Regions from separate parts of the Pseudomonas sp. AC016 genome, predicted to be linked through region 3. Evidence: predicted binding sites of a transcription regulator. Region 3 holds the regulator's gene; each other region holds the start of a gene.

Region 1 (4,213 bases), 4.0 Mb from region 3:
CCGTGACCACGCTGGGCGGGATTCAGGTGGTGGTGTGTGGTGTGGCGCTGGGGGTGTTTGTGATGAGTGGCAGGGTCTTGGAAACGGGGTATGGACAGTAATGCACATGCGACGATCAGTATTCTTGTCCTCCTCGCTGCACCATGGCTTTCGTCAGGAACCTCACCATGAATTGGCTCTGATAGGGGCCTTTTTCTGCATGGCCGTCCGGGTAACGAGCTTCCGCTCTCAGGCCGTCGCAGCTTCCGAAAATCATCAATTCTGAAGACGAGCGGCGGTACGTCAAATCTTCGACACAGACGATAAACAGAGTGGACTCCAAGTGGCGGTCGAGGAGGAAGCGCGCGATAAGGCGTGTGTTCTGAAAAGATACGTTTAATGACGAGACTTGCGAATCTTGCTCTGCAATGTGATCGACTAACGCCTGGGGAGACGGCCTGTAATTTCGCGCTCCCTTTAACCATCTTCGGAGGAGCGCCGACGTTGGCAGACGGTTACTCAGCGTCCCGATCGCCAGTACGAAGTCGTCACGAATGGCATGCACAAACTGTTTCATGAAAGCGTAACGCTGCTGGTAATGAATTTCTCTCAGCGCTTCGTTATGCAATTTCAAATATGCCCGCTCTTCGCCTCCAGCGCGTTTTGCTTGCGGTGTTGTCGATATCAGGTGATTCATATTTCCGGCCAGTTGGGAAAGTGTCGGTCTTTTCTCTGGACGCATATTGCAGGCTTGAGCGACCAGCACCATCGTGTGATGAATTCCAGGAGCATCTGGAAACTGCCTTGCAAGGTCGAAGTCATCCTGGAACCAGACCGGCCCTGGAAACACAATATGCTGCTTGCCGTTCACCATTGCCCATAGCACTTTCCCAAGGCTGAACACGTCAGCTTTTTCATTCACCGCAGCCACGCGTCCAAGGCTGTATTCGGGAGGACGATAGGCCCACGCCCCCACAATGCAGTTCGTAGAGGTCAACTGCTCATCTGCAGCCAGGTAGGCGCAGCCGAAGTCACTGAGCGCGAGTTGGATCTTGCCTTCTCTCAGTCGATACAACAGATTTTCCGGCTTGATGTCACGGTGGTGAACAGGGTGGGGCCTCGCTGCAAGCCGAATAAGTGTCTGCACTATTACAAGCAATGCATCAGCTGCTTTTCCGGGCTGGCCCGCGAATTCGCCAATAATCTCTTCAAGGTTGCCCTCAAATAGCTCCATGACGATTTCGAGTTCCCCCAACCTTTTGCGAACAGCGACAACTGGAACAATCGCAGGCTCGGTCTTTCCGACCATCCCAGCCATCAGGCGAGCCTCTCTTGCGAAACGCGCGACAGACTCTTTGGAGGCACCGGGTTTCAAGCGTTTGATAGCGTAAGTCCCGTCCGTCCACACGTGCGCATTGCCACCCTCACCTTTATAACGCCAGGCCACAGGTATTCCCTCGTGCCTGGGATTCCAGGGCGGTCCCCCGGCGTCTACGTCCTTGATTTCCATCACTCATCCGTGAGTCAGCAATTTGCTTAACGTCTAAATATTTTAGCAACATGCCGAGGATCTGCTTGGTGCTGGTGGGATATACATTAGTGTCCATGGTGTTCTGCATTGACTCTGAGATCACTTCGGGGCCCGCCATTTTTCTCGGCACTGCACAACGCCTTGGTATCGACGCCCCGAGATACCATGCCGCCCTACGTCAGACCTGCTTAAAGTTTCCAGCGTTGAGTCGATAGCATGATGATGTGTCATTCATTCGACGGAAGACAGGAAGCCAGCATGCGCCTAAGAAATCTCAACGTAGCTCCCCGAGCTGCCCTGTTTTTCGCACTGATCATCGCTCTGGTGTTTGTGCTCGGCGCATTCGCCGTGGTGCAAATGGGCAAGCTGAGGGACGCCGAAAAGGACGTCGAACTCAACTGGATGGCCAGCATCCGACAAACGGCTTTGATGAATTCTGCAGTCCTTCGCCTCAGGCTTGAAACACAGCGTGGCCTTGCTGATCCTCAATCCATTCAAAAGACGATCGACGGCTTTCCTGGCTACCGCAAAGCATTCAACGATGCGGTGACAGGTTACGAGCCCCTCATTTCGGGTGACAAAGAAAGGTCGACTTATGCACCGGTAAAACAAAGCGCCGATGCCTATTCCAAACAACTGGATATTCTCGAACCGCTGATGAGGCAGGGTGATATAGCGGGTTCGGTCCAACTGGTCAGTACGAGCATTCGACCGCTGACGAACGCGATGGAAGATCAGATCAAAGACCTTACAAAATTCAACGATGAAGGTGCCGCTCGGGCCGGGCAAACCGCAACTGATCTTTACGAAAGTGGGCTCTGGCTTGTTGTCGGGCTGATCACGGCTGTCGTTATTCTGACAATTGGTTTTGCACTGCTGCTGACTAAGAGCATTACTTCACCCATCAACGATGCCTTGAACGTTGCAGAGCGCATCGCAGCCAGTGACCTCTCCAAGGAAGTGCTGGTCAGCGGGACTGATGAAGCCGGCCGACTATTGAAAGCACTGGCGCAGATGCAGGCGAACCTTCGCACCACGATCATGCAGATATCCGATTCATCCAACCAACTGGCGTCCGCCTCGGAAGAGATGACAGCGGTTACCGAAGAATCCAGTCGTGGTCTTGTTGCCCAGAACGACGAGGTCAATCAGGCGGCAACGGCAGTCACCGAAATGAGCGCGGCGGTTGACGAGGTCGCTCGTAACGCCGAATCCGCTTCCGAAGAGTCGAAGCGCACCCAGGGTTATACCGAAGAAGGTTCGGCCCGAGTGGCCCAGACGTTGAAGTCGATTCAAAAACTGAACGGTAACGTTGAAAACACCAGCGAACAGATTCAAGGCCTGTCGAATCGTGCCCAGAGCATTTCCAAGGTGGTCGAGGTGATTCGAGCGATTGCCGAGCAGACCAACCTGTTGGCATTGAACGCTGCCATCGAAGCCGCCCGTGCAGGCGAGCAGGGGCGTGGGTTTGCGGTGGTAGCGGATGAAGTAAGAGCGCTGGCCCATCGCACCCAGGTGTCGACACAGGAAATCGAACAGATGATCGCGGCGATTCAGACCGATTCCGATCTGGCAGTGAAAGCGATGAACACAAGCAAGGATCTGGCGACCGAATCGCTGGGCGTCGCTCAGGAAGCCAGTACTTCGCTGGACCAGATTGCCAAGGCCATCGTTCAGATCAACGAGCGCAACCTCATGATCGCAACAGCCTCCGAAGAGCAGTCCCATGTCGCCCGCGAAGTTGACCGCAACCTGGTCAGCATCCGCGAACTCGCCACCCAGAGCGCCGCAGGCGCCAGCCAGACAGCCAGTGCATGCGGTGAAATGTCGAAACTGGCGGTTAATCTGAACCAGTTAGTGAACCGGTTCGTGGTGTGATCGGTATTTTGCGGGGTTGGTTGGATGGACGCCCGCTCTGATCGAGTCTTAGAGATTTTCTGGAACAGGAGCGGGAATTTGCCATGAGGGTTTTTTGCCCTCCTGGCTGCCGAATGTGCGACGCGCCTTGCGGAAGTCGGCGACTTTTTCGACTACTCAGGTTCGGATAGGGGACATACGGAGCCGCTGCCGCATGCATCACCCAGAAACAATCATGGGCTAGTATCGATGGTAGTGGCGTTGCTCAAAGCTCGGTAGCCAAAGCGTCATTTGCCTGGCAAGTGCCCCAGACGGTATCGAGGAGCCACGGATGGATACGATATTGAGTGCCGAAGAGCTGGTCAGAATAGCAATGACCAATTCCGCAAATTCGGAAATCATGTCCCGTTTGCCTTCACTTGGTTTGAGTCAGTGCATGCTCACTGCGGGCTGTCTGTTCCAGGCTGTCTGGAATCATCAGGCGCAGTTGCCGCCAGACTGGGGGGTAAAGGACTACGACGTTTTCTACTTCGATACCGAACTGTCCTGGGAGGCGGAAAACGAGGTCATCACCTCAGCTAAACATCTCTTTCATGATCTGGGCGTCAATGTCGACATCAAGAACCAGGCACGCGTCCATCTTTGGTATCACCAGCGGTTTGGCAGGGATTGTCCTCAACTCCATTCGACCCGGGACGGTATTGACCGCTATCTCATCGCCGGCACCTGTATCGGGCTGGATGTTGAAGCGGGCGACGTTTACGCACCTTTTGGTCTGGACGATGTGGGGCAGGGGCTTCTCAGGATCAATCCCGACAATGCCCATCCCGACCTGTTCGATCAGAA
Region 2 (4,213 bases), 1.8 Mb from region 3:
ATGTTTACATCAGAGTTGACGCAAGCTACCCCTCACCGAAACCGATCAACCTCTTTACGCAACTCACCCGCCAGCGAATTCAGCTCTTCAGCCGTAATGGCCAGATTGGAGACCACTTCGCGCTGTTCACTGTTGGCCATGGCGATGCTTTGCAGATTGCTGCTGAGCATGGTGGCAGTGCTGCTTTGCTCTTGAGTGGCTGTGGTGATCGCGGCGAACTGATGACCGGCGGAGCGGCTCTGTTCGTCGATCTGCGCCAGCGCCGAGGCGACTTTGGCGTTGAGCGACAGACCTTCCTGCATCAGCACGTTGCCTTGTTGCATGGTGCTGATGGCGTTGCCGGTTTCCTGCTGGATGCTGGCGATCATGCCGGAGATTTCGTCAGTGGCCTTGCGGGTGCGCGAGGCCAGGCTGCGGACTTCGTCGGCGACCACGGCGAAACCGCGACCCTGTTCACCGGCGCGTGCAGCCTCGATGGCGGCGTTGAGGGCCAGCAGGTTGGTCTGGTCGGCAATCGAGGTGATCACGCCGACGATGCTGCCGATTTCCTGCGAGCGCTGGCCCAGGGTGTCGATCACGGTCGCGGTGCTGCTCAGCGAAGTGGCGATCTGTTGCAGCGATGAGGACGCTTCATCCATCGAGGTACGACCGATACGGGTCTGTTGCGCGTTTTCCTGCGCCAGTCGCTCGGTGTTGCCCATGTTGTCGGCAATGTTCATCGACGTTGCGCTGAACTCTTCAACCGCGCCCGCCATGCTGGTGATCTCGCCGGACTGCTGCTCCATGCCTTCGTAAGCACCACCGGACATACCGGAGAGTGCGTGGGCACGGGTGCTGACTTCCTGCGCGGCGGTGCGGATGTGCGACACCATCGAGGAAAGCGCTTCGCTCATCTTGTTGAAGCTGCCCGACAACTGACCGATTTCGTCGTTGCTGGTGATGTTCAGGCGCACGCTCAAATTACCGGCGCCCAGCTCATCGGCCTGACGGACCAGTTCGGAAAGCGGACGCAGTTTGCTGCGCAGCAGCCAGATGGCGCTGATGACGGCAATGAGCATCGCCAGCAAGCTACCGATAGCCAGTTGCGTGCCGACGTCCCAGGTCACGGTGCTGATTTCATCGCCCGGCATGCTGGCAATGACAGTCCATGGCCCGCCCGCGAACGGCTGGCCAACGCTGTAGATGTCCTCTTTGCCGTCATTCCAGAACTGCGCCTTGCCCGGCTTGCTGGCCAGATCGGCAACGGCTTTGGCAGCGCTTTCAGGCGACTGGATGCCCGCGGGTGGAACGAGCCAGGTGCCTTTTTCATCCAGAAGGGCCAGCGAACCGGTGCTGCCGATGCGGAAATTTTTCAGGTCGTCGAACTGGGTTTTCTGAGCGTCGGTGTAATCGAAACCCACGAACAGCGCGGCGATGATCTTGCCGCTGCTGTCACGAACCGGGCTGTACTGGGTCATGTAATAGCGATCAAACAACACCGCCTTGCCCACGTAGCCCTGGCCGGACATCAGACGCTCGTAGGCAGGTGCCTTGCGATCCAGCAGCGTGCCGATGGCGCGCGTGCCGTCCTGTTTGCTCAGCGAGGTGCTGATACGAATGAAGTCATCGCCGCTGCGCACGAAGATTGTTGCCACACCGGCGGTCAGCCGACGGAACTCGTCCACTTCGGTGAAGTCATTATTCAGCGCCGTGTCGCGCAGGAACAGGCCGGGCGTTTGAGTGCCTGCCACGGTGACCGGTTTGTCGGCCTGCAGGGTCAGGCCAGCTGCAAAGCGCTTTTCAAACAAGCCGCTTAGACGCTGGGTGCTGTCACGCAGGGTGCTGTGGAAGGTGTTGAGCTGATCGGCGAGCAGTCTGGCCTCACTGGACATGTGCTCTTCGCGGATGACCAGATTGGATGCATCCAGGGATCTCAACGCAAAAAGCGTACTACCACTGATGACGACTGCCAGGATCACTGCCAGGGCGATACCGAGTTGCGTGGCAATCCGGGTGCGGGGCTTGGACATAAAGGCTCCAGACCGAATGATTATCGCCAGATCCTTGGCTCATCGTTCAGCAAACGTTAGTTAGGTGTTGTACCGTTTTGAACAAACGGTTCTTAGGCAATGCTTCGGCCAACAAGATCGATACTTGAGTATCTTGCGCGGACATTAGTAAAGATGGCATTTTCGCACTATGCGAGGCGTATTAGTGCAAAATTTCAACTAAGGGCAATTTCATCGCCTGAACTTCGGCCTGCAGAAAGTCGCTCAACCGCCGCAACCGCTCTACGCCGGGCCTCGTACGCGGCCAGACCAGATAATAATTTTCGCCACTGGCTACCGCTGTGCGCCACGGCAGGCTCAGCCTGGCCTGCGCAACGTCTTCCGCGACCATCAGCAGATCGCCCATCGACACCCCGTAGCCGCGTGCCGCTGCAATCATTCCCAGTTCAAGCGTATCGAATACCTGACCGCCCTTGAGCGAGATCTTGTCCGCCAGTCCCATTCGGTTGAGCCAGGTGCGCCAGTCGCGTCGATCCGGCGTCGGGTGCAGTAACTCGGCATTGGCCAATCGCTCGACATTCCACGGCGGGTCCTGAAGCAAAGTCGGCGCACCGACCGGGATCAGCCATTCCGGAAACAACAATGTGGCTTCCCAGTCCGCCGGAAAGTGACCATGACTGAGCAGGATCGCGCAGTCGAACGGCTCCTGCGCAAAGTCCACGGCATCGATGTCCATCCAGGCGCTGGTCAACTGCACCTCATTGCCAGCCTGCAGGTGACGAAAGCGACTGAGCCGCGCCAGCAGCCAACGCATGGTCAGGGTCGACGGCGCCTTCATGCGCAGAATGCCTTCTTCTGTCTGCAAGGTACTGCATGCCCGCTCCAGGGCCAGAAAGCCGTCCCGCACGCCCGGCAACAGCGCCCGCGCCGACTCGGTCAGCTGCAGGTTGCGCCCGTTGCGCTGAAACAATCGGCAGGCAAAGTGCTCTTCCAGCGTGCGGATGTGCCGGCTTACGGCACTCTGGGTAATAGACAATTCTTCCGCCGCACGGGTGAACGAGGTGTGCCGGGCCGCAGCTTCGAATGCACGCAACGCATAAAGAGGAGGGAGACGACGAGACATGCAGGCTTTCCTTATCGACCAGACAGCCACTGTACTGTAAATAGGCTCGCATGAGTTTTAGTCATGCTGAGCATCGGATTTATCGCTTTGTGCTTTTGACCTCGAATGCCGACAATAAGCGGCTCATCAGTCCTTCCGCCGTAGAGCATCGTTACCATGCAACAGCCCGCCCTCAAAGAACTCTGGATCATCCTGCGCCTCGCCGGGCCGCTGATCGCCTCGCAGATGGCGCACATGCTGATGGTGTTCACCGACACGGTGATGATGGGCAAGATCGGTCCTGAAGCTTTGGCTGGCGGCGGTCTCGGCGCGGCCACTTATAACTTCATCTCGTTTTTCTGTGTGGGTGTGATGGCGGCTGTCGGCACGCTGGTTTCCATTCGCCACGGCGCAGGCGATACCGAAGGCGCGGCCCGGTTGACGCAGGCCGGACTGTGGCTGGCGTGGGGCATGGCGTTGGTAGCGGCGCTGATTCTTTGGAATCTGGAACCCATCCTGCTGCAATTCGGCCAGGCTGAAGCCAACGTGCACATGGCCGCTCAATTCTTGATCACCCTGCCGCTGGCTCTGCCCGGACTGCTCAGCTTCATGGCCCTGCGCGGCTTCACCAGCGCGCTCGGCCGCGCCCGGCCGGTGATGACCATCAGCCTGATCGGGGCCGTCGCCAATTACCTGCTCAACTACGTGCTGATCCATCAATGGTTCGGCCTGCCCAATCTGGGCCTGATGGGCATAGGCTTGGTCACGGCCATCGTGACCAACTGCATGGCGCTTGCGCTGGCGTTGCACATCGGGCGGCACCCGGCCTATGCGGCGTATCCGATTCGCAAAGGGCTGTCGAAGCTCTCACGCAGCCATCTGGCCGAGTTGTGGCGTCTGGGCCTGCCGATTGGCGGCACCTACGCCGTTGAAGTCGGGCTGTTCACCTTTGCTGCGTTCTGCATGGGCGCGATGGGCAGCACCCAGATGGCGGCGCACCAGATCGCGCTGCAGACGGTGTCCATGGCCTTCATGGTGCCGGTCGGCATTTCCTACGCCGTGACCATGCGCATCGGTCAGCACTATGGCGCTGGCAACATGCTCATGGCCCGTACTGCAGGAC
Region 3 (4,213 bases):
GCTGTCTGCGCTGGCGCCACGCGTTCCCAACATGGAACTCGAAGACGAGCTGCGCAAGACCCAGTCGCGCATCGTCTCCGCCCAGGCTGAACTGAACAACCGCAGCGACAGCGATGCCTCGGTCAATCTTCAGTTGTTTTCCGGCAAGTCGATCAGCGCGACCGACACCCACATCGAACCGACACTCGAAGAGCCGCCACGTCCGTTTGCCTACGCACCGGCTCCCGCAGCCGAGCCAGCAGGCGGTCAACGTGCTTTCGAATCGATGCGGTCCGAATTGAACGGCCTGCGCGAGCTGCTGGAAGTCCAGCTTGGCTCCCTGGCCTGGACCCAGTTGCAGGGCAGCCGTCCGCAACAGGCCAACCTGTGGCGTCGTCTGCAACGCGTCGGCCTGTCCGGCCCGCTGTCGCGTGACCTGCTGTCGATGATTCCGGATATCGACGAGCCTCGTCAGGCCTGGCGCATGCTGTTGGCCCATCTGGCGCGCATGATTGCTGTGCCGGATGTCGAGCCACTGGAAGAGGGCGGTGTGATTGCCATGGTCGGTCCTGCCGGCATGGGTAAAACCACCACGCTGGCCAAGCTGGCCGCCCGTTATGTGCTGAAATACGGCGCGCAGAACATTGCGCTGGTCAGCATGGACAGTTTCCGCATCGGTGCCCAGGAGCAGCTCAAGACACTGGGCCGCATCCTCAACGTGCCGGTGACTCACGTCGATCCCGGTCAGTCGCTGGGACAGGCCCTCGAGCCTCTGCTGCGCAAGCGTGTGGTTCTCATTGATACCGCCGGGCTGCAAGCCAGTGATCCTGCGTTGCGCATGCAACTGGAAAGCCTGGCGGGTCGTGGCATCAAGTCGCGTAACTACCTGGTACTGGCCACAACCAGCCAGAAGCAGGTATTGACGGCGGCTTATCACAGTTACAAGCGTTGTGGCCTGGCCGGATGCATTTTGACCAAGCTGGATGAAACCGCCAGCCTGGGCGAAGTTCTGAGCCTGGCAATCAGTCACGAATTGCCGGTGGCCTACCTCACGGACGGACCACGGATTCCTGACGATTTGCACATCCCGCGTCGCCACCAGTTGGTGAGCCGCGCGGTCAGCGTGCAAATGCAGGACGAGCCTAGCGAAGAAGCGATGGCTGATATGTTTGCCGACCTCTATCACTCACCTGGCAAAAGGGTAGGTTAAGTGATGGAGACTATTGGAATGTCCCTGCATCGATGGTCTGCCAGGCATTGTTCGTTCGCGAACGTGCAGCCCCCAATGTGGCTTCGGTCTACGCAAGACAAGGTAAAGAAATAACATGGGCAGCATGCATCCCGTACAGGTTATTGCGGTGACTGGCGGCAAAGGTGGCGTCGGTAAGACTAACGTGTCAGTGAACCTCTCACTGGCCCTGGCTGAGCTCGGTCGACGCGTCATGCTTCTTGACGCCGATCTGGGTCTGGCCAATGTCGATGTCCTGCTGGGGCTGACACCCAAACGCACGCTCGCCGATGTCATAGAAGGCCGTTGCGAGTTGCGCGACGTGCTTCTCCAGGGGCCGGGCGGCGTGCGCATCGTGCCTGCCGCTTCCGGCACCCAGAGCATGGTTCATCTGTCGCCTGCCCAGCATGCCGGTCTGATCCAGGCGTTCAGCGAGATTGGCGACAATCTCGATGTACTGGTGATCGACACGGCCGCCGGCATTGGTGAATCGGTGGTCAGCTTCGTACGCGCCGCGCAGGAAGTCCTGCTGGTGGTCTGCGACGAGCCGACGTCCATCACCGATGCCTACGCACTGATCAAGTTGCTCAACCGCGACTACGGCATGAATCGTTTCCGGGTGCTGGCCAACATGGCCCAGAGCCCTCAGGAAGGCCGCAATCTGTTCGCCAAGCTGACCAAGGTCACGGACCGCTTTCTGGATGTTGCGCTGCAGTATGTCGGGGCTGTGCCCTACGACGAATGCGTGCGCAAGGCTGTACAGAAACAGCGTGCCGTCTACGAAGCCTTCCCGCGCTCCAAATGCGCGCTGGCATTCAAGGCCATTGCCCAGAAGGTCGACACCTGGCCGTTGCCGGCCAACCCACGGGGTCACCTTGAATTCTTCGTCGAACGACTCGTTCACCAGACCAGTGCGGGGCCTGTCCAATGACAGCGAGCGGCTACCAGATGTACAGCAAGGCTTCCCGGAATTCGCAGTACGAGCTGATCGAGCGTTATGCGCCTCTGGTCAAACGTATCGCCTATCACCTGCTGGCTCGCCTGCCAGCCAGTGTGCAGGTCGAGGACCTGATTCAGGCCGGCATGATCGGTCTGCTCGAAGTCTCTACCAAATACGATTCCACCAAGGGTGCGAGTTTCGAGACCTATGCGGGTATCCGCATTCGTGGCGCCATGCTCGACGAGGTGCGCAAGGGTGACTGGGCGCCTCGCTCGGTCCACCGCAATACGCGCATGGTGAGCGACGCAATTCGCGCAATTGAAGCGAAAACCGGACGTGACGCTAAAGATCACGAGGTTGCTGCCGAACTCCAGTTGAGTCTCGATGATTATTACGGGATTTTGAATGACACCTTGGGCAGCCGCCTCTTCAGTTTCGACGACCTGCTTCAGGACGGCGACCATGAAGGGCTGCACGAGGACGGTGCCAGCGGTTCGCTTGAACCGTCACGGGACCTGGAAGACGAGCGCTTCCAGGCAGCCCTGGCCGATGCGATTGCCAATTTGCCGGAGCGTGAGCGTCTGGTCTTGGCGCTGTACTACGACGAAGAGCTGAACCTCAAGGAAATCGGAGAGGTCCTGGGGGTCAGCGAATCGCGGGTCAGTCAGTTACACAGCCAGTGCGCAGCTCGTTTGCGGGGGCGTTTGGGGGAGTGGCGAGCGCGTTGACAGTCAATGTGCGGCCTGGTCCGCACATTGGCTTCATGCCGGCTGTGCAGAGCGTTACGTGGTAACAGGATAGACAAGGCAGGAGCCTGTCGGGCGGTGCCTCGATGGGCTGTTCGTTCAGGTCTGTACCTGTCGTTTTGCCAAGCCCGTCGTCGTTTCGTACAGCCGGGGGTGTGCTGTGCCAGTATTGAGTGAACAGCGTGTTCAGGTGCTGAACGCGTTAAAGACTGCTTGGAGGTCGAATTGGACAAGAACATGAAAATCCTCATCGTTGATGACTTCTCAACGATGAGGCGGATCATCAAGAACCTGTTGCGTGATCTGGGGTTCACCAACACATCGGAAGCGGACGACGGTCTGACCGCGCTGCCGATGCTGCAGAGCGGCGCCTTTGACTTTCTGGTGACGGACTGGAACATGCCTGGCATGTCCGGTATCGATCTGCTGCGCCAGGTCCGTCAGGACGAGCGCCTCAAGAGCCTGCCCGTGCTGATGGTCACTGCCGAAGCCAAGCGTGAGCAGATCATTGAAGCTGCACAGGCCGGGGTGAACGGTTACGTGGTCAAGCCATTCACGGCTCAAGCGCTGAAAGAGAAGATCGAAAAGATCTTTGAACGCGTCAATAGCTGATGCATGCCGCGAGGGCGCTATGGATAACAATGATTCGATGGCCGACTTTGAGTCGACCCTGAAAAGACACGCGCAGGAACTCGTCACCAGCCTTGAAAAAGGTCGTTTCGGCGAAGCTGTGCAACTGATCCATGAGCTCAACCAGACACGCGACCGCGGCCTTTATCAGGAAGTGGGCAAGCTGACTCGTGAGCTGCACAGTGCAATCGTCAACTTCCAGATCGATCCGCACATGCCTCAGGCCGAGGAGGTATCGCAGATCACGGATGCCACCGAACGTCTGGGTTACGTCGTGCGGCTGACCGAAAATGCGGCCAACCGCACCATGGATCTGGTCGAGGAGAGCACGCCGGTCATGAACGGTCTGAGCGCCGACGCGAAGGCGTTGAGTGAAGACTGGGGGCGCTTCATGCGCCGCGAAATCGGTGCCGAGGAATTTCGCGATCTCGCCAAGCGGGTCGATGGTTTTCTGACGCGTACCGAGAAGGAAACTCACGAGGTTTCCGCGCACCTCAATGACATTCTGCTCGCCCAGGATTACCAGGACCTCACCGGTCAGGTGATCAAGCGTGTCACGCAGTTGGTCACTGAAGTGGAAGGCAATTTGCTCAAACTGGTGCTCATGGCCAGCCATGTCGATCGCTTCGCAGGCATCGAACATGACGAAGAATCCATCCTTGCAGAAAAAGATCCTAAAAAACATCTCGC

The links. Region 3 encodes FliA, which starts transcription of late flagellar genes. Its sites were predicted from a motif close to CTAAAGTTTNNNNNNNNNNNGCCGNTAA; they were not measured.
Region 1: AC0IXS_RS23770 (methyl-accepting chemotaxis protein) is a predicted target of FliA. The motif match lies at 1,698-1,725, and genes of this name have one in related genera.
Region 2: AC0IXS_RS13920 (methyl-accepting chemotaxis protein) is a predicted target of FliA. The motif match lies at 2,111-2,138, and genes of this name have one in related genera.

Annotation. Positions count from the first base shown of each region.
Region 1 is NZ_CEEDCC010000001.1:5,283,541-5,287,753, forward strand. Features, by position in the region: gene AC0IXS_RS23760 (multidrug effflux MFS transporter) at 1-101, shown strand, start outside; gene AC0IXS_RS23765 (protein kinase domain-containing protein) at 116-1,489, opposite strand; gene AC0IXS_RS23770 (methyl-accepting chemotaxis protein) at 1,769-3,388, shown strand; gene AC0IXS_RS23775 (nucleotidyltransferase family protein) at 3,699-4,213, shown strand, end outside.
Region 2 is NZ_CEEDCC010000001.1:3,066,050-3,070,262, forward strand. Features, by position in the region: gene AC0IXS_RS13920 (methyl-accepting chemotaxis protein) at 33-2,009, opposite strand; gene AC0IXS_RS13925 (LysR substrate-binding domain-containing protein) at 2,191-3,111, opposite strand; gene AC0IXS_RS13930 (NorM family multidrug efflux MATE transporter) at 3,268-4,213, shown strand, end outside.
Region 3 is NZ_CEEDCC010000001.1:1,302,921-1,307,133, reverse strand. Features, by position in the region: gene flhF (flagellar biosynthesis protein FlhF) at 1-1,189, shown strand, start outside; gene fleN (flagellar synthesis regulator FleN) at 1,305-2,138, shown strand; gene fliA (RNA polymerase sigma factor FliA) at 2,135-2,875, shown strand; gene AC0IXS_RS05640 (chemotaxis response regulator CheY) at 3,131-3,505, shown strand; gene AC0IXS_RS05635 (protein phosphatase CheZ) at 3,525-4,213, shown strand, end outside.